3 regions of the Promicromonospora sp. NPDC019610 genome follow, and region 1 is predicted to be linked to each of the others. Evidence: predicted binding sites of a transcription regulator. Region 1 holds the regulator's gene; each other region holds the start of a gene.
What was found. The regulator LexA, encoded in region 1, represses DNA repair genes until DNA is damaged. The targets are predictions, from matches to a motif close to TCGAACANNTGTTCGA.
Positions count from the first base shown of each region.

Region 1 (7,251 bases):
GGGTGGATGTCGGTGGTCCGGCCTAGGATCGAGCGTGTGACCAGCCTTCCCGACGCACCCGCCGCAAGCACCGATTCCGCCGAGATTCCCGAGGTGGAGGAGCTGCTCGACCTCGCCGTCGGACAGCTCGGTGGCGGGCGCAGAGAGGGCCAGCACCGGATGGCCGTCGCGGTCGGCGAGGCGATCGACAAGGGCGAGCACCTGCTGGTGCAGGCGGGCACGGGTACGGGCAAGTCGCTCGGCTACCTGGTGCCCGCCGTCCGGCACGCCGTGGCCGCGCAGTCCAAGGTCATCATCTCCACCGCCACGCTCGCCCTCCAGCGACAGGTCATCACGCGCGACCTGCCGCTGGTCGCGAAGGCCGTCGCGCCGGCGCTGCCGCGCGAGCCGCGCATCGCCCTGCTCAAGGGCTGGCACAACTACCTGTGCGTGCACAAGGTGGGCGGTGGCTACCCGGAGGACGAGAACACCCTCTTCGACCTGCCCGGCGGCGAGGACCACCCCAAGACCGAGGAGGCGGCCGGCGGCGCCGCCCGCAGCCGCAGGCGGGACGACGGCGCCTCGCTCGCCGACCACGTCCGGCGCCTGCACGAGTGGGCGGGCGAGACCGAGACGGGCGACCGGGACGACCTCGTGCCCGGCGTCCCGGAGCGGGCCTGGCGCCAGGTCTCCGTGACGGCGATGGAGTGCCTGGGCGGCAGGTGCCCGATGCTCGCGGAGTGCTTCCCGGACAAGGCCCGGGCCGCCGCCCGCGAGGCGGACGTGGTGGTCACCAACCACGCGATGCTCGGCATCGCGGCCACGGGCAGCCCGGGTGTGCTGCCGGAGCACGACGTCGTGGTGGTCGACGAGGCGCACGAGCTCACCGACCGCGTGACGTCGTCGGCCACCGTGGACCTGTCCATGGCGTCGGTGGAGAGCGCGGCGCGGCTGGCCCGGCGGCACGCGGGCACCAACACCGACACCCTGGACGCGGCGGCGCAGAGCCTCGGCACCCTGCTGGTCACCGCGCCCGCCGAGCGGTTCCCGAACGGCCTGCCTGACGAGCTGCGCCTGGCCGTCGGCGCGGTGCGCGATGCCGCGCGCGAGGTGCTGAGCACGCTCAAGCCCGAGGGTGGCAAGGGCGCCCCGGGCAAGGACGCCGGCCAGCCCGACCCGGGACTGAAGATGGCCCAGGGCGCCATGCTCCAGCTCTTCGAGACGGCCGAGCGCATGGCGGCGCAGGACACGACCGCGGACGTGCTGTGGTGCTCGCGTCCGGACAACGGCTGGGGCGGGTTCGGCGACAACGTGACGCGGCTGCACGCCGCCCCGCTGCACGTGGCCGGCCTGATCCGCACGCACCTGCTGGGCGAGTCGACGGGGGTCTTCACCTCGGCGACGCTGGCGCTGGGCGGCACCTTCGACGCCGTCGCCGGCACGCTCGGCCTCAACGGAGCGGACGCCCCGCCGTGGCAGGGCCTCGACGCCGGCAGCCCGTTCGACTACCCCAAGCAGGGCATCCTCTACATCGCGCGGCACCTGCCCGCTCCCGGCCGCGAGCCGACCACGGAGGCGCAGCTCGACGAGATCGCCGAGCTCATCACCGCTGCCGGCGGCCGCACGCTCGGGCTGTTCTCGTCGCGGCGCGCCGCGAACGCCGCGGCGGAGGCGATGCGGGAGCGCCTGGACTTCCCGATCCTGGCGCAGGGTGACGACCAGCTCCCCACCCTCGTGCGTGAGTTCGCCGAGGACCCTGCCACGTGCCTGTTCGGCACGCTGTCCCTGTGGCAGGGCGTCGACGTGCCGGGGCCGTCCAACCAGCTCGTGCTCATCGACCGCATCCCGTTCCCGCGCCCCGACGACCCGGTCAAGGCGGCGCGCGCCCGCGCCGTCGAGCAGGCGGGCGGCAACGGGTTCATGGCGGTCTCGGCGCAGCACGCGGCGCTCCTGCTCGCGCAGGGCGCGGGACGCCTGGTGCGCAGCATGGACGACCGGGGCGTCGTGGCGGTCCTCGACCCACGGCTCGCGACGGCGCGGTACGCGTCGTTCCTCACCCGGTCGATGCCCGGGTTCTGGCCCACCACCGACCCGAAGCTGGTCCGCGCCGCGCTCGCCAGGCTCGACACATAGCCTGAGGGCATGGCAGCCCCTTCGGACGTCACCGCAGCCCAGCCCGCCGGGTCCCGCACCACCAAGATCGCCGTGGTGGGTGCGGGGGCCGTGGGATCGACGCTCGCCTTCGCGGCGCTCACTCGCGGCTCGGCCCGCACCATCGCCCTGCTCGACATCGACCGGCAGAAGGTCGACGCCGAGGTGCTCGACCTGCAGCACGGGCTGATGTTCACGTCGCAGGCGCACGTGATCGGCTCGGACGACCCGGCGGTGTGCGAGGGGGCCGACGTCGTAGTGGTCACGGCGGGCGCCAAGCAGAAACCGGGACAGAGCCGCGTCGACCTCGCGGAGGCGACGATCGGGCTGATGCGCACCATCCTGCCGGGCCTGGTCGAGGTGGCGCCCGACGCGACCTACCTCATGGTGACCAACCCCGTGGACGTGGTGACCTACGCGGCGCTCAAGATCTCGGGGCTGCCGCGCGAGCGGCTCTTCGGCAGCGGCACCGTGCTCGACTCGTCGCGGCTCCGCGTCGTGCTCGCGGAACGGTGCGGGGTCGCCGTCGGGAACGTGCACGCCTACATCGCCGGCGAGCACGGCGACTCGGAGATCGCGCTGTGGAGCTCCGCGTCGATCGGCGGCGTGCCGCTGCTCGACTGGGTGCCGGTCGGCGGCGCCGCGCCCCTGGACGCCGCGGTGCGCGCGGAGGTGCACCGCGAGGTGGTCGACTCGGCCTACCGGATCATCGCGGGCAAGGGCGCCACGAACTACGCCGTGGGCCTGGCCGCGACCCGCATCATCGAGGCGGTGCTCAAGGACGAGCGCCGGATCATGCCGGTGTCCTCGCTGCTGGACGACTACCACGGCATCAGCGACGTGTGCCTGTCGGTGCCGTCCCTCGTGGACCGGCGGGGTGTCACGAGCACCGTGCAGGTGCCGATGTCGGACGACGAGCTGGCCGGGCTGCGCGCGTCGGCCGACAGCGTGCGCGCGGTGCAGCGGCGTTTCGGGTTCTAGCAGCAACGGCACAGGCCCGACCACCGTGAGCCGGTGGTCGGGCCTGTGCTCGTCTCGAAGCCTGTCGAGACCTCAGAGGCTGCGCAGCACCGCGACGACACGACCCAGGATCTGCGCCTCGTCACCCGGGATGGGCTCGTAGGCCGGGTTCTGCGGCAGCAGCAGCACGTGCCCGTCGGTCTGCTTGAAGGTCTTGACCGTGGCCTCGCCGTCGATCATGGCGGCGACGATCTCGCCCTGCTCGGCCACGTTCTGGCGGCGCACCACGACCCAGTCCCCGTCGCAGATCGCGGCGTCGACCATCGAGTCGCCCGCGACCTTGAGGAGGAACAGCTCGCCGTCACCGACGAGCTGGCGGGGGAGCGGGAAGACGTCCTCGACGACCTGCTCGGCGAGGATCGGGCCACCGGCCGCGATGCGACCGACGAGCGGCACGTACGACGGCGGCGGGGTGCTCGCGTCGTCCGGCACCGAACCGCCCCAGTGGACCTGGCCGCTGCGCCGCGGCTCGGGCCAGTGGATCTCGCCGCGCGTCGGCTTCTCGACCTGCTCGGCCAGGGGCTCGACGAGCTCCATGGCGCGCGGCCGGTTGGGGTCGCGGCGCAGGAAGCCCTTCTTCTCCAGCATCTGGAGCTGGTGCTTGACGCTCGACGGGCTGGCCAGCCCGACGGCCTCGCCGATCTCACGCATCGACGGCGGGTATCCGCGCGTCTCGAACGACTGCCGAATCGTGTCCAGCACAAGGCGCTGCCGCTCGGTGAGGCGGTCTGCCGGCGAGATCGCGTGCACGTCGGCGACCGCCCCGTCGCCCGGCGCGTCCAACGTGGCGACACCCGAGAGTGCCGTGTCGACGGCTCTCGTGTCGCTGGTCCCGTCCCGTCCCGTCATGCCCGTGCCCCTCCCGTTCCGACAAATGTTCTCCTGTGCGCTGCCCACTCTAGATCACAAATGTGCTCGGCTCAAACGAATGTTCGAGCGCGTCTCGACTTCTACGGTGTCCCGTGCTACACAATGGTACGAGCGTTCGACGAACGTGTGTATGACGGACAAGAGTTCGAGTCACCTTACGAGGAGGGGCCATGGGGGACGTGATCCCGCTGCGGCAGTACACCCCGGCGTACGGGCCGGCGTATGCGACGGTGTCCGGATCGGGCGCGGCCCGGGCCTATCGGCCGGGACCGGCGTACACCCCGGGCCGGGTGCCCGCGCCGCCCCGGCCCCGTCCCGCTCACTCGTACACGCCCCGCGGCCCGCGCACGGTCGCCGACCGGCTCGGTCTCGCCGGGCTGCGGCTCACCCGGCGCGGCCGCTTCGTGCTGGTGCTGCTGGCGATGCTCGTGGTCGCCCCGATGGCCACGTGGGGAGCGACCGCCGTGGCGAGCTCGCCGGGCGAACCCACGGAGGTCCGGGTGCACGCCGTGCAGCCGGGGGAGACGCTCTGGGGCTTCGCCGAGCAGATCGCGAAGCCCGGGGAGGACGTGCGGCAGGCGGTCGCGCGCCTGCAGGACCTCAACGAGATGACGTCGGGCACCGTGCGGGTCGGCGAGCTCCTCCTGCTCCCGAAGGACTGACCGGAAGGCCCTCGAAAAGTGGCCGGACGCCCCGACGAAGTGGACGGAGGCCACGATTCGCCGTCAAATGTTGCGGCGATGTTGCATGGGGGTGGTTTGCCCGCTTACGGTCGGGGCGCGACCGGATGTCTCCGGTCCGTGGCCGACCACGCAGGAGTCAGCATGCACTGCCCGTTCTGTCGCCACGCCGACTCGCGCGTGGTGGACTCGCGGACCGCCGACGACGGCCTGTCGATCCGGCGCAGGCGGCAGTGCCCGAACTGCAACCGGCGGTTCACGACCGTCGAGACGGCGAGCCTGTCGGTGGTCAAGCGTTCCGGCGCGACCGAGCCGTTCAGCCGCGACAAGGTCGCCGCCGGGGTGCGCAAGGCCTGCCAGGGCCGCCCCGTCAGCGACGACGACCTGGCGATCCTGGCGCAGCGGGTCGAGGAGACCCTCCGGAGCAACGGCAGCGCGGAGATCGACGCGTACGAGGTGGGCCTCGCGATCCTCGGCCCCCTGCGCGAGCTCGACGAGGTGGCCTACCTCCGGTTCGCGAGCGTCTACCAGTCGTTCGACTCGCTCGAGGACTTCGAGAGCGCCATCACGTCCCTGCGGGCGGAGCGCGCCGAGCGTGCCGCGGAGCGGGCTGCCGCGCAGGCGTAGCGGGCCGAGCGGGGCGCGCGTCGAGCCGGGGCTGAAAAGCGATTGGCACCGTGGCGCGCGGTGGTGCAGGCTGGGCCCGACGACGGACCCGATCGAGGGACCCCCGAAACAGGAGGAGGTGATCGGTGTGACGGACGAGAAGCCTGGTGCCGAGGAGGCGGTGGCTCAGGACGCTGAGGCGCCCAAGGCCGCGACCGCGCCGAGCGTGGACGCGAAGGCGCGGTTCAAGGAGGCGCTGGACCGGAAGAACGCCGCACGCGGCCGTACCGCCGCAGGCGATGTGAACACGGGCTCGGTGCACGGTTCGGAGACGACCGGCCCCGTGCAGAAGATGTTCCGCCGCAAGTCCGGCTGAGCCTGCTCGACCGAGGCCGCCGACCGGGTATCAGACCTGGTCGGCGGCCTTCATCGTGTCGCGGGGCGCCCGACGAAGGGACACCTGACCCGCGATGGCACGGTTCATGACACAGTTCGAACGCCCACGGGTGCGCTTCGCGGTCAACGGGGGTCGGACCTCGGGATGCGGACGCCGGCGGCGCGGAGTCTGGACTCGAAGAGCGTGGACAGTCGTGCCATGGCCGGTGTCGGCTTGTCACCGTGGCGGGCGATCATCGTGTACCGGGGCGCGGTGTCGGTCCGTGCCTGCAGGCTGGTGACGGTCTTGAGCAGTGCGGGGTCGGCCAGGTAGTGGTCTGCCGCATCGGCGGCGAGACGGTCGATGCGGGGGTCGTCCGCCTCCCCGGTCGCGGCTTCGGCGATGCGCCTGGTCAGGGCGATGAGCCGGGTGTCTTGCAGGGCGTGCTCGAACTGGGCGAGGTAGTCGTCGAAGCCTTCGGGGACCAGGGCTCGCGCCAGTACCCAGCCCTCCCTGGTGGCCGCGACCTCGTCCTCGGAGTATCCGAGGCCGAGCATCCGCTCCAGCAGGGCCACGGCGCGGTCGGGCAGCAGCGCCCGGTCGCCGTCGGCGAGGCGGCGCAGCATGGCGCGTCGCGCGGTCAGCTCCGCGATGTGTTGGTCGAGCTGTCGTTCGACCTGGACGAGCGCGGAGGCGAACAGCGCGGCGTCGGCGTCGAGCAGGGGGCCGATCTCGGCCAGCGGTACCCCGGCGGCGGCCAGGGTCCGGACCTGCACCAGCCTGAGGAGGTCGTCCGATCCGTACCGCCGGTATCCGGAGCTGTCGCGTCGGGGTTCGCTGACCAGGCCGAGCTTGTGGTAGTGCCGCACCGTCTTGATCGTGATGCCGACGAACGCGGCCGCCTGGCCGATCGTGACTCCGTTGTGCATCTGCTCATCCTGCCAAGTGTCCGGGAGCGCTGATCGCGTGTGCCGCTGCGAGGTGCGGGGACCGGCCGCGCCGGGCTCGGCGAGCTCGGCGCGGCGAGCGTTCTCTTGGTCTACGCGGGTCCGCTGCCGAATACCTCGTTGAGGAGGCGCTGCTGGGCGCCCTGGAACGCCGCGGCGACGGTGAGGTTCGCGTCGTCCACGCAGTTCAGCGCGGCGGTCAGGGTCTTCGCCCCGTCGGGGGTGGCGTACATGAGCGCCGCGTGGCCCACCGCGGCGCCGTTGTGGGAGATCACGGTGGCACCGTCGTCCGTGGTCAGCACGAACACCCCCAGCCCGTAGTCCATGTTCGGGATGCCCGTCGCACGCGGGGTGAACATCTCCTCGCGCAGCTCGTCCGGGAGGAGCTTGCCGCCGGTGAGCGCGGCGATGAACGTGTGCAGGTCCTCGGTGGTCGAGATCATGTCACCGCCGGCGGAGACCCAGGAGGGGTTCTGGCGGGTGATGTCGACCGTGCGCGGCTCGCCGTCCTCGTCGTACCGGTAGTAGGCGTGGGCGTGCGGCTCGGCGATCTCCGCGTCATCCGGGACCACGGTGTGCGACATGCCGAGCGGGGTCAGGATCAGCCGCTGCATCTCCTCGG
Region 1 is NZ_JBIRXX010000001.1:2,340,076-2,347,326, forward strand. It holds gene ACH45N_RS10425 (ATP-dependent DNA helicase) at 37-2,112, shown strand; gene ACH45N_RS10430 (L-lactate dehydrogenase) at 2,122-3,111, shown strand; gene lexA (transcriptional repressor LexA) at 3,184-3,999, opposite strand; gene ACH45N_RS10440 (LysM peptidoglycan-binding domain-containing protein) at 4,191-4,682, shown strand; gene nrdR (transcriptional regulator NrdR) at 4,845-5,327, shown strand; gene ACH45N_RS10450 (DUF5302 domain-containing protein) at 5,455-5,682, shown strand; gene ACH45N_RS10455 (MerR family transcriptional regulator) at 5,826-6,611, opposite strand; gene ACH45N_RS10460 (serine hydrolase domain-containing protein) at 6,722-7,251, opposite strand, start outside.

Region 2 (7,251 bases), on a different contig from region 1:
GAGGACGCCGCACGCGAGCATCCCGTGCTGGTAGCGGCGGGCGTCACGATCGCCGACGACGCCTGGCTGCGGTGGCTGGAGCGCTACGCGGCGGCCGGCGGCCACCTCGTGCTGGGCATCCGGACCGGCTACGAGGACGAGGAGGCCCGCGCCCGGCCGGAGCGCAAGCCCGCGCACCTCAGCGCGGCGGCCGGCGTCTTCTACGACGAGTTCGCCACGATCGACGCGCCGCTTCCCGTGCACGCCACGGAGGGCTTCGACAGGGCCGACGGAGCCTCCGCCGGCGCTCCCGGGAACGTCCTCGCCGGCGCGCACGCGACGAGCTGGGTCGACGGGCTGCAGGTCGTGGACGCCGACGTGCTGGTCGGCTACGACCACCCGCACTTCGGCCGCTGGCCCGCCGTCACCACCCGCGCGCACGGCGCCGGCCGGATCACGACGGTGGGCACCGTGCCCGACCCGGCGCTGGCCACGGCGGTGCTGGACTGGGTGGCGCGGCACAGCGGTGCGGCGGTCCTGGCGGGGCCGGGGTCGGCGGGGCGGGCGGGGCCGGCGGGGCCGGCGGGGTCGGCGGGGCCGGCGGGGACTGCGGCGGAGGAGACTGCGGCGGAAGCGCCGCGGTGGCGCCCCCAGGCGCCGTCGCAGACGGTGACCGGCGCGCGGAACCCGGCCGGTCAGCGGGTGCGGTTCGTGCACTCGTGGTCCTGGGACGGAAGCGTCTTCGTGCTGCCGGGCGCGGTCCGCGACCTGCTCGGCGGCGAGGAGCTGGCCGCGGGCGCGCGGCTCGAGCTCGGCCCGTGGGACGTCCGGGTGCTGCTGGAGGTCTGAGCGGCCGGAGGTCTGAGCGGCTGGAGATCTGAGCGGCTGGAGATCTGGGCGGCCGGAGGTCTGAGCGGCCGGAGGTGTGAGGACGGGACCGCGGGGCCGGGCCGGGCGCTAGTCCGGCTCGTGCTCCGTGCTCGCCAGGTCGTCGAGGAACCGCGCGACGATCTCCCGCTCCTTGGGCGTCAGCCGCGCCGCGGCGTCGAACCGCCGGGCGTGGCTGCGCCCCACGGTCTCCCGTGCAGCGCGCCGCGTCTCGACGGACACCTCGATCGCGAGGCTGCGCCGGTCGGACGGGTGGGGGAACCGGTGCACGTGGCCGCCCGCGGCGAGCCGGTCGATCAGTTTGGTCGTCGAGGCCGTGGTGATGCCCAGGTGCTCGGCGATCGCGCCCGGCGTCACGATGCGCCCGTGGTTCTGCATGGCGATGATGTAGCGCAGGGCCCGCATGTCGGTCTCGCCGAGCTTCATGTACCGGCGCGACGCCTCGCTCATGCGGCGCTCGGTCTCGTGCCAGCCCCGCAGGGCCTCCAGGACCCGCACGACCTGGTCGACGTCCCGCTCGTCCATGCCCGCGCGGTGCACGATCTCCTCGTCGGGGTCCATGACGCGAGGGTCCAGCATCGACGGCTGGGTGTCGGCGTCCGGCACGGGTTCAGGCTCCACGCTCGGATTTTACCCCTGAACATACTGCGTCATACACTTGAATATAGCCTGGCTAGCTAAATTTCCGGGCATCCCTGGCATGCCTGTGCCCCGGACCCCCGCTCGCGACCCCCCTCGCGCGCCTGGTGCGGGGAGCGGGCACCCCACTCACAGAAGGAGCCGACGACGCCCATGAGGCTCTGGTCGCTCGATCCCGCACTGCTCGACCGCCAGGGGCTCGTCGCCTGCTGGCGCGAGGCGCTCCTGGCACAGGCCGTACTCCTCGGCCGGACCGCGGGATACACCACACACCCCCAGCTCGAGCGTTTCACCGCGCACCCGGACCCGGCAGCCGCCATCTCCAGCTACCTCCACGGGGTGCGGGACGAGGCGACGCGACGCGGCTACCAGTTCGACGCCGAACGGATCTCCCGGCCGCTGGACCCGGGAACGCGCGACGTCCGCCGGATCGCCGTGACCACGGGGCAGCTCGACCTCGAGCGGCAGCACCTGCTGCGCAAGCTCGCCGTCCGCTCGCCCGAGCTCCGGCCGCGACTCGCCTCCACGGGCACGCCCGCCGCCCACCCGCTCTTCGTCACCGTGCCCGGCGACGTCGCGAGCTGGGAGCGGGTCGTCGCATGAGCGCCGAGCACAGCAGCACCGGCTCCGGCTCCCGCGCCCCGCGCACCGTGACGTCCCGCGTACCGCGCTGGCTGCGGGTGACCCTGCCCGCCGTCCTCATCCTCGTCTGGCTCGTGGGCGCCTCCGTGGGCGGCCCGTACTTCGGCCGGATCGACGAGGTCTCCTCCAACGATCGCACCGCCTACCTGCCCGAGACCGCGGAGGCGACCGAGGTGCAGGAGCGGCTCTCGGGCTTCACCGAGGGCGACGCGATCCCGGCGCTGGTCGTCTTCGTCGCGCCGGACGAGCTGTCCGACGACGACCTCACCGCCATCGGCGACCGGCTGACCGCCGTCGCCGACCTGGAGGTGGTGGACGGCGACGTCTCCCCCGCCATCCCGTCCGACGACGGCGTCGCCGCCCAGGCCTTCGTGCCGCTGTCCGGCGACGCCGACGTGGGCGAGGCGACCGCCGAGCTGAGGGAGACGCTGGGCGAGGACCTGCCCGCCGGCGTCGACCTGTACATCACGGGGCCGGCCGGCTTCTCCAGCGACCTGGTCTCGGCGTTCGCGGGTATCGACGGCATCCTGCTGGGCGTGGCGCTGGCCGCCGTGCTCGTCATCCTGATCATCGTCTACCGGTCGCTGCTGCTGCCCCTGGCGGTGCTCGCCACCAGCATGTTCGCGCTGTGCATCGCGCTGCTCACGGTGTGGCACCTCGCGAACTCCGGGGTGCTGCTGCTCAGCGGCCAGACCCAGGGCATCCTGTTCATCCTCGTGATCGGGGCCGCGACGGACTACGCGCTGCTGTACGTGGCGCGGTTCCGCGAGGAGCTGCTGCACACGCCGGACAGGTGGACCGCGACGCTGCGCGCGCTGCGCGGCTCGTTCGAACCGATCCTGGCCTCGGGCGGCACCGTCATCGCCGGGCTGCTCTGCCTGCTGTTCAGCGAGCTGCGGTCCAACAGCACGCTGGGGCCGGTCGCTGCCGTCGGCATCGCCTTCTCGATGCTCGCCGCGCTCACGCTGCTGCCGGCCCTGCTGCTGGCGTTCGGCCGGGCGGCGTTCTGGCCGCGGCGCCCCGTCTACGACCCCGCCGCGGCGGAGTCCGGCGCCGAGGAGGTCGGGCTGTGGGGACGGGTCTCCCGCGCGATCCGCGCCAGGCCGCGCACGATCTGGATCACGACGGCGGCCGTGCTCGCCCTCGGCTGCGTGGGGATCACCCAGCTCCAGGCCTCGGGCGTGCCGCAGTCGGAGCTCGTCCTGGGCTCCTCCGAGGCCCGCGACGGACAGGAGGTGCTCGCCGAGCACTTCCCGGCCGGCTCGGGCAGCCCGGTCTACGTGATCGCGCCGCAGGAGGACCTGCGGCGTGCGGCCGACGTCCTGCTGGCGGACGACGGCATCGAGGACGTCGCGATCACCGCCGACACCGCGAGCTCGACCGCGCCGGTGACCGAGGACGGCGTCCAGCCGTTCGGTCCGCCCGGTTCGCCGGCCCCGGAACCCGTGGTGTCCGACGGCACGGTGCTGCTCCAGGGCACGCTCGGCGACGCCGCGGACTCGCTGGCCGCGGAGCAGACCGTGCGCGACCTGCGCACCGCCTACGCCGACGAGCTGCCCGCAGCCCTGGTCGGCGGCGAGTCCGCGACCGACCTGGACACGAACGAGGCGTCCATCCGCGACCGCACGGTCATCGTGCCGATCGTGCTCGTGGTGATCCTGGTCATCCTCATGCTGCTGCTGCGCGCGGTGCTCGCCCCCGTGCTGCTCATCCTGACCACCGTGCTGTCGTTCGGGACCGCGATGGGCGTCTCCGCGCTGGTCTTCAACGACGTGCTGGGCTTCCCGGGCGCCGACCCGGCGGTCCCGCTGTTCGGGTTCGTGTTCCTGGTGGCGCTCGGGATCGACTACAACATCTTCCTGATGACCCGGGTCCGGGAGGAGTCGCTGGTGCACGGCACCCGCGAGGGCGTGCTGCGCGGGCTGCGGCTGACGGGCGGCATCATCACGTCGGCAGGCCTGGTGCTCGCGGCGACCTTCACGGCACTGGCGGTGATCCCGGTGCTGTTCCTCGCGCAGCTCGCGTTCATCGTGGCGTTCGGCGTGCTGCTCGACACGTTCGCCGTGCGCTCGCTGCTGGTCCCTGCGCTCACGTACGACATCGGCCGGAAGGTCTGGTGGCCGTCGAAGCTGGGGCGTGCTGGGAAGTAGGCGGCGGGAAGCAGGCGCCGGGAAGTAGGCGCCGGGAAGTAGGCGCCGGGAAACAGGAGACGGCAGGTCGCGGTCGTCCATGGCGGATCCCGTAAGTGGTGAGGGGCGGCCGGTCCTGAGGGGCCGGCCGCCCCTTCCGCTGTCCTGACGGGTGCCGGTCAGCTCGCGGTCAGGCCGACGGGGACCCACGCCAGGTCGTCGCGGAACCTCGTGTCGGCGGCGTCGTCGTCGTCGAACGAGTCGGGCAGTCTGCCGGCTCTTACGACGTCGAGCCACGGATGGTGGCGCGGGACCCGGTGCGGTCGGGGCGCCGGGCCCCCGCCCGCCAGGCCGCCAGGCCGCCAGGCCGCCAGGCCGCCAGGCCGCCAGGCCGCCAGGCCCAAAGAGTTATCCACAGATCTTCTGACTGGCCAACACTCAGCACATTCGTTCGATAGGCTCGGTACGACGCCGCGGGGCCGACCCGGTCCTGGCGTTCGGATCGCGCACGAGAGGTGGTGGGCACCATGGCAGGAGAAGAGCGTGGGGGCGCCCCGCGCGCCCTGGAGGACGTCCTGACCGACCTCGACGCGCTGCTGGACGAGCTCACCACAACACCGCACGAGCCCGTGACGACCTCGGATCTGGTGTCGGCGTCCGCCCGTCTCCGGGTGGCCGGCGCGCGCATGGATGCCGTGCGCTGGTCGATCCTGCCCCGGATCGAGGCCGCCGGGCTCTGGGCCCAGACCGGCGCACGCACCTTCGCCGTCTGGCTGGCCCGCGCAGAGGACGTCCAGACGGCGACCGCCCGACGCGACGTCCGCACGGCCAGGGCCCTGCGCGACCACCTGCCCGCCACCTTGTCGGCAGGCCTGGCGGGCCAGGTGGGTGTCGACAAGATCCGGGTCTTGGTCGACGTCGCCACCACCAGCGACACCCGGACCGAAGCCCTGGCCGCCCCAGCGGTCGACGTGCCCACCCTCGATCAGGCCGGCTCCGCCCCTGACCCGGGTCCCGCTGGCGACGCACCTGCTGGACCTGAGCCCGTACGTGACGGACCGACGGACGGCCTGACGGACGGGCCGACGGCGGGAACGCCGACGACTTCAGCAGCGCCCACGTGGGAGGAGCAGCTGCTCGACTGGTCGACCCAGAACGGGCCCGACCGCTTCCGCGGCCTCGTGCGCTACTTCGCCCGCCACGCGGACCCCGACGCCGACGAGCGCGGCTACACGAAGGCCCGCCTGCGCGAGTACCTGGACGTCGCCCCGACGCTCGGCGGCTACCACCTGAGCGGGTTCCTCACCGAGGAGCACGGCCAGACGCTGACCACGGCGATCGGCTCAATCATGGGCGCGCCGGCCGGGGACGACGACCGCACGCCGGGTCAGCGCCGCGCCCAGGCCCTCGCCGACCTGAGCCGCATCATTCTCGATACCGGCCGCACCGGCAGCGGCGCTTCCGTCCGCCCGCACCTGAGCGTCACCGTGTCGTGGACCGAGCTCCAGGCGCTCGCCGCCAGGAGCGCGGCTCGAGTCGACGGCGAGCGCCCGGGCACAGGCGTCCCATCCGGCCCAACCGGGCCAACCGGCCCGACCGGACCGACTGGATCGGCTGGAGCGACTGGACGGACTGGACCGATCGGCCCGGACGGTGTTCCTCACATCAAGCGTCCCGCCGTCTTCACCGAGACGAGCACCCCGGTGCCGGCCTCGCTCCTGCGCCGCATCGCCTGCGACAGCGAGGTCACGCGCATCGTGTTCGGGGCCGACTCGCAGATCCTGGACGTCGGCCGGAGCAAACGGACGATCACGGGGCAACTCCGCCGGGCGGTCATCGCCCGCGACCAGCACTGCGTCTACGGTCAGTGCGACCAACCGCCCACGCGCTGCGAGGTCCACCACGCCCTCCGCCACTGGGCGCACGGCGGCGAGACCTCCACCACCAACGCCGCCCTGCTCTGCTACCACCACCACGACCTCGTCGACACGCAGAACATCGCCATGCACTACGACAACGGCTGGCACTTCACGCACCCGAACGGCCACGTCACACACCCCGCCGGCACGAGCACCACATGACCAGGAAGTCGCCGATCACCGCGCAGCACCGCGGCACACCGCCACCGAAGCAGTCCCGCCCGGCCAGGGAGTCCCTCCGGGCCGCCGGCGCCGCGCCGCGCCGGCCGGGCCGCCGTCGCCGGGCCGCGGTCGCCGGGCCGGCCGGGCCGCGCCGGGCGGGGATTCACCCTCCGGTCACAGCGCCTTGTGCTTGGCGGGACCCCTCCCGGCCATCGTCATCGCAGCCCGGCGGATCCCCCACCACCCGGCCCCGAGCACTCGCGAGCACCCGGCCCCGAGCACTCGCGAGCACCTGGTCCCGAGCACCGGGGCGGTGCGGGGCAGCGCCGCGCCATCCGGGCACCGCCACCGCCACCGCCACCGAGACCAGGACCAGGACCAGGACCAGGACCAGGACCAGGACCGAGATCGGAACCAGAACCAGAACCAGAACCAGGGACGGGACCGGGACCGGGACCGGTCAGCTTCCCCGCACCAGGACCGGTCAGCTTCCCTGCAACGGGACCGGTCAGCTTCCGCGCACCGGGACCAGTCAACCTCCCGCGCCGGGACCGGTCAGCTCCCCGCAGGCCCGAACCGTTCGGTCCGGATCCGGGCGGGATCATGCCCCTGCGCCACGAGCATGCGGGCCACCCCCTCGACGAAACCTGTCGGGCCGCACACGTACACCCGCGGCTCCAGCTCGGGCGGCCAGCCCCACGAGGCCAGCTCGGAGGAGGTGAGCCGGCGCGGACCGCGCAGCGCCGTCAGCGAGACCGCCCGGGTGTAGATCGTGCTCGCCTCGAACCCGTCGCCGCGAGCGACGAGGGCGTCGAGCTCGTCGGTGTACAGCCGGTCCTCCGGCGTGCGCACCGAGTAGATCAGACGAAACGGCGTCCGGTCGCCGGACTGCC
Region 2 is NZ_JBIRXX010000002.1:1,058,302-1,065,552, forward strand. It holds gene ACH45N_RS16385 (beta-galactosidase) at 1-828, shown strand, start outside; gene ACH45N_RS16390 (MarR family winged helix-turn-helix transcriptional regulator) at 937-1,488, opposite strand; gene ACH45N_RS16395 (pyrimidine dimer DNA glycosylase/endonuclease V) at 1,660-2,109, shown strand; gene ACH45N_RS16400 (MMPL family transporter) at 2,106-4,298, shown strand; gene ACH45N_RS16405 (hypothetical protein) at 4,457-4,693, opposite strand; gene ACH45N_RS16410 (DUF222 domain-containing protein) at 4,805-6,358, shown strand; gene ACH45N_RS16415 (ferredoxin reductase) at 6,914-7,251, opposite strand, start outside.
Region 2: the regulator LexA is predicted to act here: its motif matches at 4,717-4,732, upstream of ACH45N_RS16410 (DUF222 domain-containing protein).

Region 3 (7,251 bases), on a different contig from region 1:
TGGCTCGACCCCGCCGTCGACCAGGTGCACCTCGCGCCCAGCGAGAGCGCCGACGTCCCCTTCACACTCCGGGTGCCCGACGACGCGACGCCCGGCGACTACGCCGGCGCGATCCTCACCTCGCGCACCGTCACCGCACAGGAGGCGGGGCTGGACTACGAGACCCGGTCCGGGATCCGCGTGTACCTGCGGGTCGCCGGCGACCTCGCGCCGAGCCTGACGGTCACCGACGCGCACGTCGAGTACCACCAGACCCTCAACCCCTTCGGGCCGGGGGACGCGACCGTCACGTACACCGTCCGCAACGACGGCAACGTCCGGCTGGCCGCGAACCAGGACGTCGGCGTCGCCGGCCCGTTCGGCTGGCTCGCCGCGCAGGGCGCGGCCGCCGACGTGCCCGAGCTCCTGCCGGGCGAGTCCTGGCCGGTGTCCGTGCCGGTCGACGGCGTGGCGCCGCTGTTCTGGCTCGGCGCCGACATCGTGCTCGTCGCCCAGCTGCCCGACGTCGAAGGTCCGACCCCCGGCGTCGCCCCCGTCGAGGCCCACGCGTCCGGCTGGGCCGTGCCGTGGCTGCCGCTCGCCGTCGTCCTGCTGCTGGTCGGGGCCGTCGTCGTGATCGTGCGCCGCCGTCGGAGCCGCGGGCGGCGCGAGGACGCCCGCGTCCAGGCCGCCGTCGCCAAGGCGCTCGCGGAGCGCGCGGCGGCGGAGGGCGTTCCTGCGGAGGGCGTTCCTGCGGATGAGGCGGAGAAGGAGGGCGCGGTGGAGGAGGGCGCGGCGGGGGAGGCCGCGGCGAAGGGAGGTACCGCGGTCGGGGCCGGGCGGTCGGCCGGCTCCGACCAGGCAGCTCCCGAGGAATCCGGGACGCCGAGGACCGGGGCGGTCGCGCCGTGAGGCGCCCGGCAGCCGGACTCACCGCGACCCTGGCTGCGGCCGCCGTCGCGCTCACCCTCACCGCGTGCGGCGCCGTCGCGCCCGGCCCGACCTCGGACGGCGCCGCCAGCCCGCCGCCCCTGACCGGGTTCGCAGCGCGGTTCGTCGGGTCCAGCCACGAGCCGGCGCCGGAGGCGACCGTCCGCCCCACGCCGGGCACGTGGGACGACGTCGCCGTCCCCGCCGGGTACACGATCGCCGTCGTCGCCCGTGGTGACGACGGCGCGACGGCGACCCTCACGGACGCCGTCGAGCACTACGCCGCGGAGCACGGGGCGGACCTGACCGTGCTGGAGGCGCGGAGCGACGACGACGTCGAGCGGCGTATCGACGAGGCCGTGGCCGGCGCGCCGGATCTGGTGATCGGTGTCGGCGACGGCGTCGTGGACGTGTTCTCCCTGATCACGGCCCAGTACCTGGAGACCGACTTCCTGGTGGTCGGGGCGCAGCTGCCGGAGCCGACCCACAACGTGACCGCCGTCGTCTGGCCGGGTGCGGAGTTCCGCGGGACGGGGCTGGGCAACGACGACGCCCACCCGGCCGCCGTCACGGCGGAACGTGCGCGCGAGGCCGTCGCCGCCGGGACGGCGAGCGTGCTGCACGACCTGACGGGCATCGTCATCGAGCTCGGCTAGCTCCTCCGCGGTGTCGGTGGGCCCGGATACAGTCGGGAGATGGCACGGGACCGGATATTCGGCATGAGCTTCGCGAGCATCTACCCGCTCTACGTGCAGAAGGTGGAGCGCAAGGGCCACACCACGGCCGAGCTGGACCAGGTGCTCACCTGGCTCACCGGCTACGACGACGCCGGCCTGCTGCAGGCGATCGACAGCGGGGTGGACCTGGAGACCTTCTTCGCGCAGGCGCCGGCGATGAACCCGAATGTGTCCCTGATCAAGGGCGTCATCTGCGGGTACCGCGTCGAGGACATCGAGGACCCGCTGATGCAGCAGATCCGGTACATGGACAAGCTGGTCGACGAGCTGGCGCGCGGCAAGAAGATGACGTCGATCCTGCGGGGGAGCGCGCCGGTCGCGCGCTGAGCCGAGGGTCGCGGGTCTCGTCGGCCCGGGGGTGGCGTGCGCACGCTCCTGTGACGCCGCGTGAGGGCAGGTGGAACCTGAGTCTGTTATCACCGAGTCCGGTCCCTTCTGCTGAGTGATGACGAGCCTCTGCAGCGTGGCTCTCGGGCCAGCGTATGCCGTGCCGGGCTTGATGAAGAGTTATCCACAGATTACAAGTGCACCTCGCGGTGCGTATGAATGTTCGAGATAATGGTGTCAGGCGGACAACGAGGGCAGGGGGTGGCGTCGGTGGAGTCGATGGAGGGAACGGGCTTTGAGGGTGCGCCCTCAGCGGGTGCGGGTGGCGTGGCGTCGTTGGAGCAGGTGTTGGACCGGATCGAGGCCGCGGTGGGGGAGCTGGCGGGTCTGGTCGCTCCGGAGGTCCTGGAGGGTTGGGGCGCTCCGACGATCACCCCGTTGATGCAGGCCCATACGAGGATCCGTAAGGTGACCGCTCGCCTGGAGGGTGTGCGGTTCACGGTGTTGCCGCGGATCGAGGACGACGGGGCGTGGCGTTCGGGCGGGATGTCGCGGACGTTCGCGTCGTGGTTGCGGTTGCGGGAAGGCGTCTCGGCGTCTACGGCACGCAAGGACGTGACGACGGCTCGTCGTCTGGCGCAGGCTCTCCCGGTGACGCGTGAGCGTCTGGTCGCGGGCGCCCTGGGAGCGGATCATGCCCGGGTGATGGCGGAGGTCGCGCCGACGAGCCGGACTCGTGAGGATGCGTTGGCGTGGTTGGTCGACACCCGTACGGGGGAGACCACGACGCCGGAGGCGTTCGTGCAGACCGTCAGTGTCGACTTCCCCGACCCTGCCGATGACCCGGAAGGAGTGCGTACCCGTGAGCGGGTCACCGAGGTCTTGGAGACCGCGATCGGTGAGGGGACGTTGGTTACGGGGGAGGGTCTGGTTCTGCGTGAGGCTTCGGTGTTGAACGCGGACCAGTTCCGGGTGGTGGCGCGCCGGTTCGCGACCGTGACGGACCCGGACACGGATGACGTGGACGATGACAGGGCGGCCCGGGGTGAGTTCCTGGATGTGTCCAAGACGCTGGGCGGGTTCCACGTGGCGGGGTTCCTGACGGATGAGCACGGTCTGCTGCTGACGACGGCGGTCAAGGCGCTGGTCGGTGCACCGGCGGTGGGCGATGACCGGAGCCCGGGGCAGCGTCGTGCGCAGGGTCTGGCGGATCTCGCGCGTGTGGTGCTGGACACGAATCAGGCTTCCTCGGGTGCGTCGATCCGTCCGCACCTGAGCGTGACGGTCTCGTGGTCGGAGCTGGTCGCTCAGGTCACTCGTACGCGGGGCGGCCTGTGCCTGACCTGCGGGCAGGTTGTCCCGGGCCGGTCGGGCGTGACAGGGGCGGGCTCAGCCGGGCCGGCGCCTTCGGCAGGAGTTGCGACCGGGCCGAGTCCGATCGTCGGACCTGGCGTCCTCGGCTCGGGTGCTGGTGCTGGTGCTGGTGCTGGTGCTGGTGCTGGTTCGGCTGTCGGGCCGGGCCTGTTGGGCTCGGGTGGTGCGGTGTTCACGGAGTCCGGTGGTCGGGTGCCGGTGGGTTTGTTGCGTCGGTTGGCGTGTGACAGTGCGGTCACCCGGGTGGTGTTCGGTGCGGATGGTGCGGTGCTGGATGTGGGGCGGGCGCAGCGGACGGTGTCGGGGCAGATGCGGCGTGGGGTGATCGCTCGGGATGGGCATTGTGTGTTCCCGGGGTGTGATCAGCCGCCGTCGCGGTGCGAGGTCCATCATGCGGTGACGCACTGGGCCCAGGGTGGTGGCACGTCGGTGGCCAACAGTGCGTTGTTGTGCTGGTTCCACCATCAGCTCGTTGATGCGCGGGGGATCGGCATGTCCTGGGCGGGTAAGCCCGCGACCGGTAACACCGCGGGGGGTGTGTTGGTGGAGACGGGGTGGGTCTTCACTGATCCGCGGGGTCACCGCATCCGAGTGCCCGAACCCATCGACCCCGCACCCATACCCGGCGAGGCCGCCGTTCCCGACGACCCGTCCGCCGTGCCACCCGCGACGGCGGCATGACGGATGCGATCCGCCGGCCGGTCAGACCGCGTCCGGGGTCAGCGCGTTGAAGACGACCTCGCGTTCGGCCCCTGTGGCGATGCGCCAGACCGCGTCGGCGAGGTCGTCGGGGTCGAGCACCGGCATGGGGGCCGAGCTGGCAGCCGAGTCAGGAGCCGGCTCAGCAGCGGAGCTAGCAGCCGAGTCAGCAGCAGGGTCGGGCGGCAGATCGAGCACCGGTTCGGGCGCCCCTGTCAGCGCACCCGCCCCTGTCAGCGCACCCGCCCCTGTCAGCGCACCCGCCCCTGTCAGCGCATCCGCTCCTCCGACGCTCGTGCCCGCCCGGCCCGCGGTCAGCATCCGGTGGATGTCGCCGCGTTCGATGAGCCCGCCCACCACGAGCGAGCCCACGTGGACGCCGTCGGGCGCGGCAGCCGCGGCGAGGGTCAGGGCGTAGGTGCGCAGGGCGGCCGAGGCTGGCGCGAACGGCCCGAGGAACGGCAGCGGGACGACCGCGCTGAGCCCCGACACGTAGACGATCGCGCCGCCGCCGCGCTCGCGCATGCCCGGCAGCACCAGTCCGGCGAGCTCGACGGCGGGGTCCACGACCTGGGCGGCGGCGGCGCGGACGTCGTCGGCGCGCGTCTCGAGGATGCCGATCGGGGCGGCGGCCGGGTTGTCGGCGCCCGGCCCGTGATAGACGACGTCGACAGGCCCGAGCCCGGCCTCTACCTCGGCGACCGCATGTCGCAGTCCGCCGGGCCTGCGCACGTCCGCGGCGACGGCGGCGGCGCGGACGCCGGCCGAGCGGAGGTCGTCCAGGTAACCGGGGTGGCGGTCGGCACTGCGGGAGACCAGGCCGACCTGGTACCCCTCCTTGCCGAACCGCCGGGCCACCGACATGCCGAGGCCTGGCCCGGCGCCCAGGACCAGCAGGGTGGGGTGAGTGCTCATTCGTGTCTCCTCGTCGTCTCGCCGTCGAGCTGCCTCGACGTGACCGTTGGATACGGTGACGTCATCGATCCTCACGGCACCGCGGACGTCTCGAAAGAAGGCACTTTCATGTCAGATGGGAACACCGGTGTGCCCCACCCCGACGGCCACACCGATGCCCACCCCGACGCCCACATGGTCGCCGCCGCCGTCGGCGGCAAGCTGCCGGGGCGGGTCCCGACCGAGGACTATGAGGCGTGCCCCGTCACGCACACCGTGCGGATGCTGGGCGACAAGTGGACGCTGCTCGTGCTGATGCTGCTCGCCGAGCGCGCGCACCGGTTCAACGAGCTCCACCGGCGCGTCGACGGGATCAGCCAGCGGATGCTGACCCGGACCCTCCGCGCGCTCGAGGACGACGGGCTGGTCTCCCGGACCGTCTTCCCCACGATTCCGCCCGGGGTCGAGTACAAGCTCACCGAACGGGGCCGCGAGCTGCTGGTCCCGCTGTCGGCCCTCGCGGACTGGGTCGTGCGGGACCGGGCGGCATAGACGCCCCCCGCGCGTCCGCGCCGCCACCGCACCGCGCTTCCCGGCCCCTTCCCTGACCTTTCTGTCACGTCTTGAGCGGCGGAATTCCGCCGATTAGCGTCACGTCGGACGCGCGACGGCGGCGTCGCGCCCGGAACGGAGGTCGTGCCCATGACAGGTCCAGCGAATGGATCTCCCGTCGACCGGCGGGCGGTCCTGGCGGGTGCCGCCGGGGTCGCCGGCTCCCTGGTGGCGGGCCTGGCCCTGCCCGCCGCGACCGCCTCGGCGGCGTCCGCGGCAGCACCGGGCCGCACGCCCGGGGGAACACCAGGCGGCGCGACCGCAGAGGCGGCACCCGGTGCGGCGACGTCGTCGGGCCACCCCGCCGGCCGCTTTCCAGCGAACTGGCCCGATCCGGAGCCTTACGGCCTCGCGGACACCCGGCCGGACCTCTGGCCGCGTGACGACAACTCCTTCGTGCTGCCGCTGGAGCTGCGCCCGCGGGACCGGGAGCTCGGCCGGGTCTGGATCCGCGACACGTACGTGAACTGCTTCGTCGTCGACGGCAAGCCCGTCTACGTCGCCACGGGGACCACGCGGGTACCGGGGCTCCCGGCGGCCGGTCCCTGGAACGACGGCATCTTCCTGTGGCTGGCCTCGTCGCTGCGCGGGCCGTGGCGGCTCGCCGACACGTCGGCGATCCGGCCCGATTCCGGTCGAGGGGCCGCGCCGGGCGCAGAGCGGGGCAAGGTCTGGTCGCCCGAGTTCGTCGGCGAGAACCGGCCCGGCCGCACCGTCGTCGCCCCGTGGCAGGAGTACTGGGACGACCACGGCCAGTTCGGCAAGCGCGGCAACGCCTGGGCGCCGGAGGTGCACTACTTCCGCGGCACCTGGTACATCGTGGCCTGCATGGGCGACCACTCCACGAAGGTCGGCTCGTTCCTGCTGATCAGCGAGGGCGGCCCCGAGGGCCCGTACCGCCTGGCCGAGGGCAACGTCGGCAAGCCCTTCGGCGACTCGTTCATCGGCGGGCCGTCGTTCATCGCGCCCGGGGCGTACCACCACATCGACGGCAGCATCTACACCGAGGACGACGACGCCTGGCTGGTGCTGCACAACCACCTGTACGCGCCGTTCCGCGACGACATGGAGGACATCGTCCCGACGACGGGCCTCCCGCTGTTCCAGCAGACGCCGTACACGCCCGAGCCGTACCTGGAGGGTGCGTACGTGTTCAAGCACGGGGGCAAGTACTTCCTGGTGCACGCGGCCTGGGACCGCACGTCGACCAACCCGGACGGAACGACCCGGAACGCCTACGACACGGCCGCGCCCGGTCGGGTGCAGTACCAGTACGACGCCGTCGTCGCCGTCGCCGACCGGTTCGAGGGCCCGTACTCGGAGCGCTGGACGGCGGGGGTGGGCGCGGGGCACAACAACTTCTTCCTCGACCACCACGGCCAGCCCTGGGCGACGTTCTTCCGCAACCCGGCCGCCGGCTACTGGGCCGACCCGTCGCGGGTCGGTGACGCGGCGGCCGCCGGCGTCGTCCGCCTGGAGTGGACGGGACCGGAGGGTAACCGCCTGTACGTGGCCCGCCGCACCCCCCACCCGCCCCACGACTGAGAGCCCGGCGGCGGTCGAACGTAGGGTCCGTCGGCGCACGGGCGCCCATGCGCCGACGAAACCTACGTTCGACGGCCGGGACCTCCTCAGCGGCGAGGCGGTCCCGGCTCGGGTCAGTTCAGCCCTGGCGGTCCGCCAGGGCCGTCTCGTACTC
Region 3 is NZ_JBIRXX010000002.1:1,915,523-1,922,773, reverse strand. It holds gene ACH45N_RS20225 (WxL protein peptidoglycan domain-containing protein) at 1-891, shown strand, start outside; gene ACH45N_RS20220 (BMP family ABC transporter substrate-binding protein) at 888-1,565, shown strand; gene ACH45N_RS20215 (DUF2200 domain-containing protein) at 1,605-1,973, shown strand; gene ACH45N_RS20210 (DUF222 domain-containing protein) at 2,322-4,028, shown strand; gene ACH45N_RS20205 (SDR family NAD(P)-dependent oxidoreductase) at 4,050-4,961, opposite strand; gene ACH45N_RS20200 (winged helix-turn-helix transcriptional regulator) at 5,070-5,492, shown strand; gene ACH45N_RS20195 (family 43 glycosylhydrolase) at 5,643-7,097, shown strand; gene ACH45N_RS20190 (hypothetical protein) at 7,216-7,251, opposite strand, start outside.
Region 3: the regulator LexA is predicted to act here: its motif matches at 2,185-2,200, upstream of ACH45N_RS20210 (DUF222 domain-containing protein).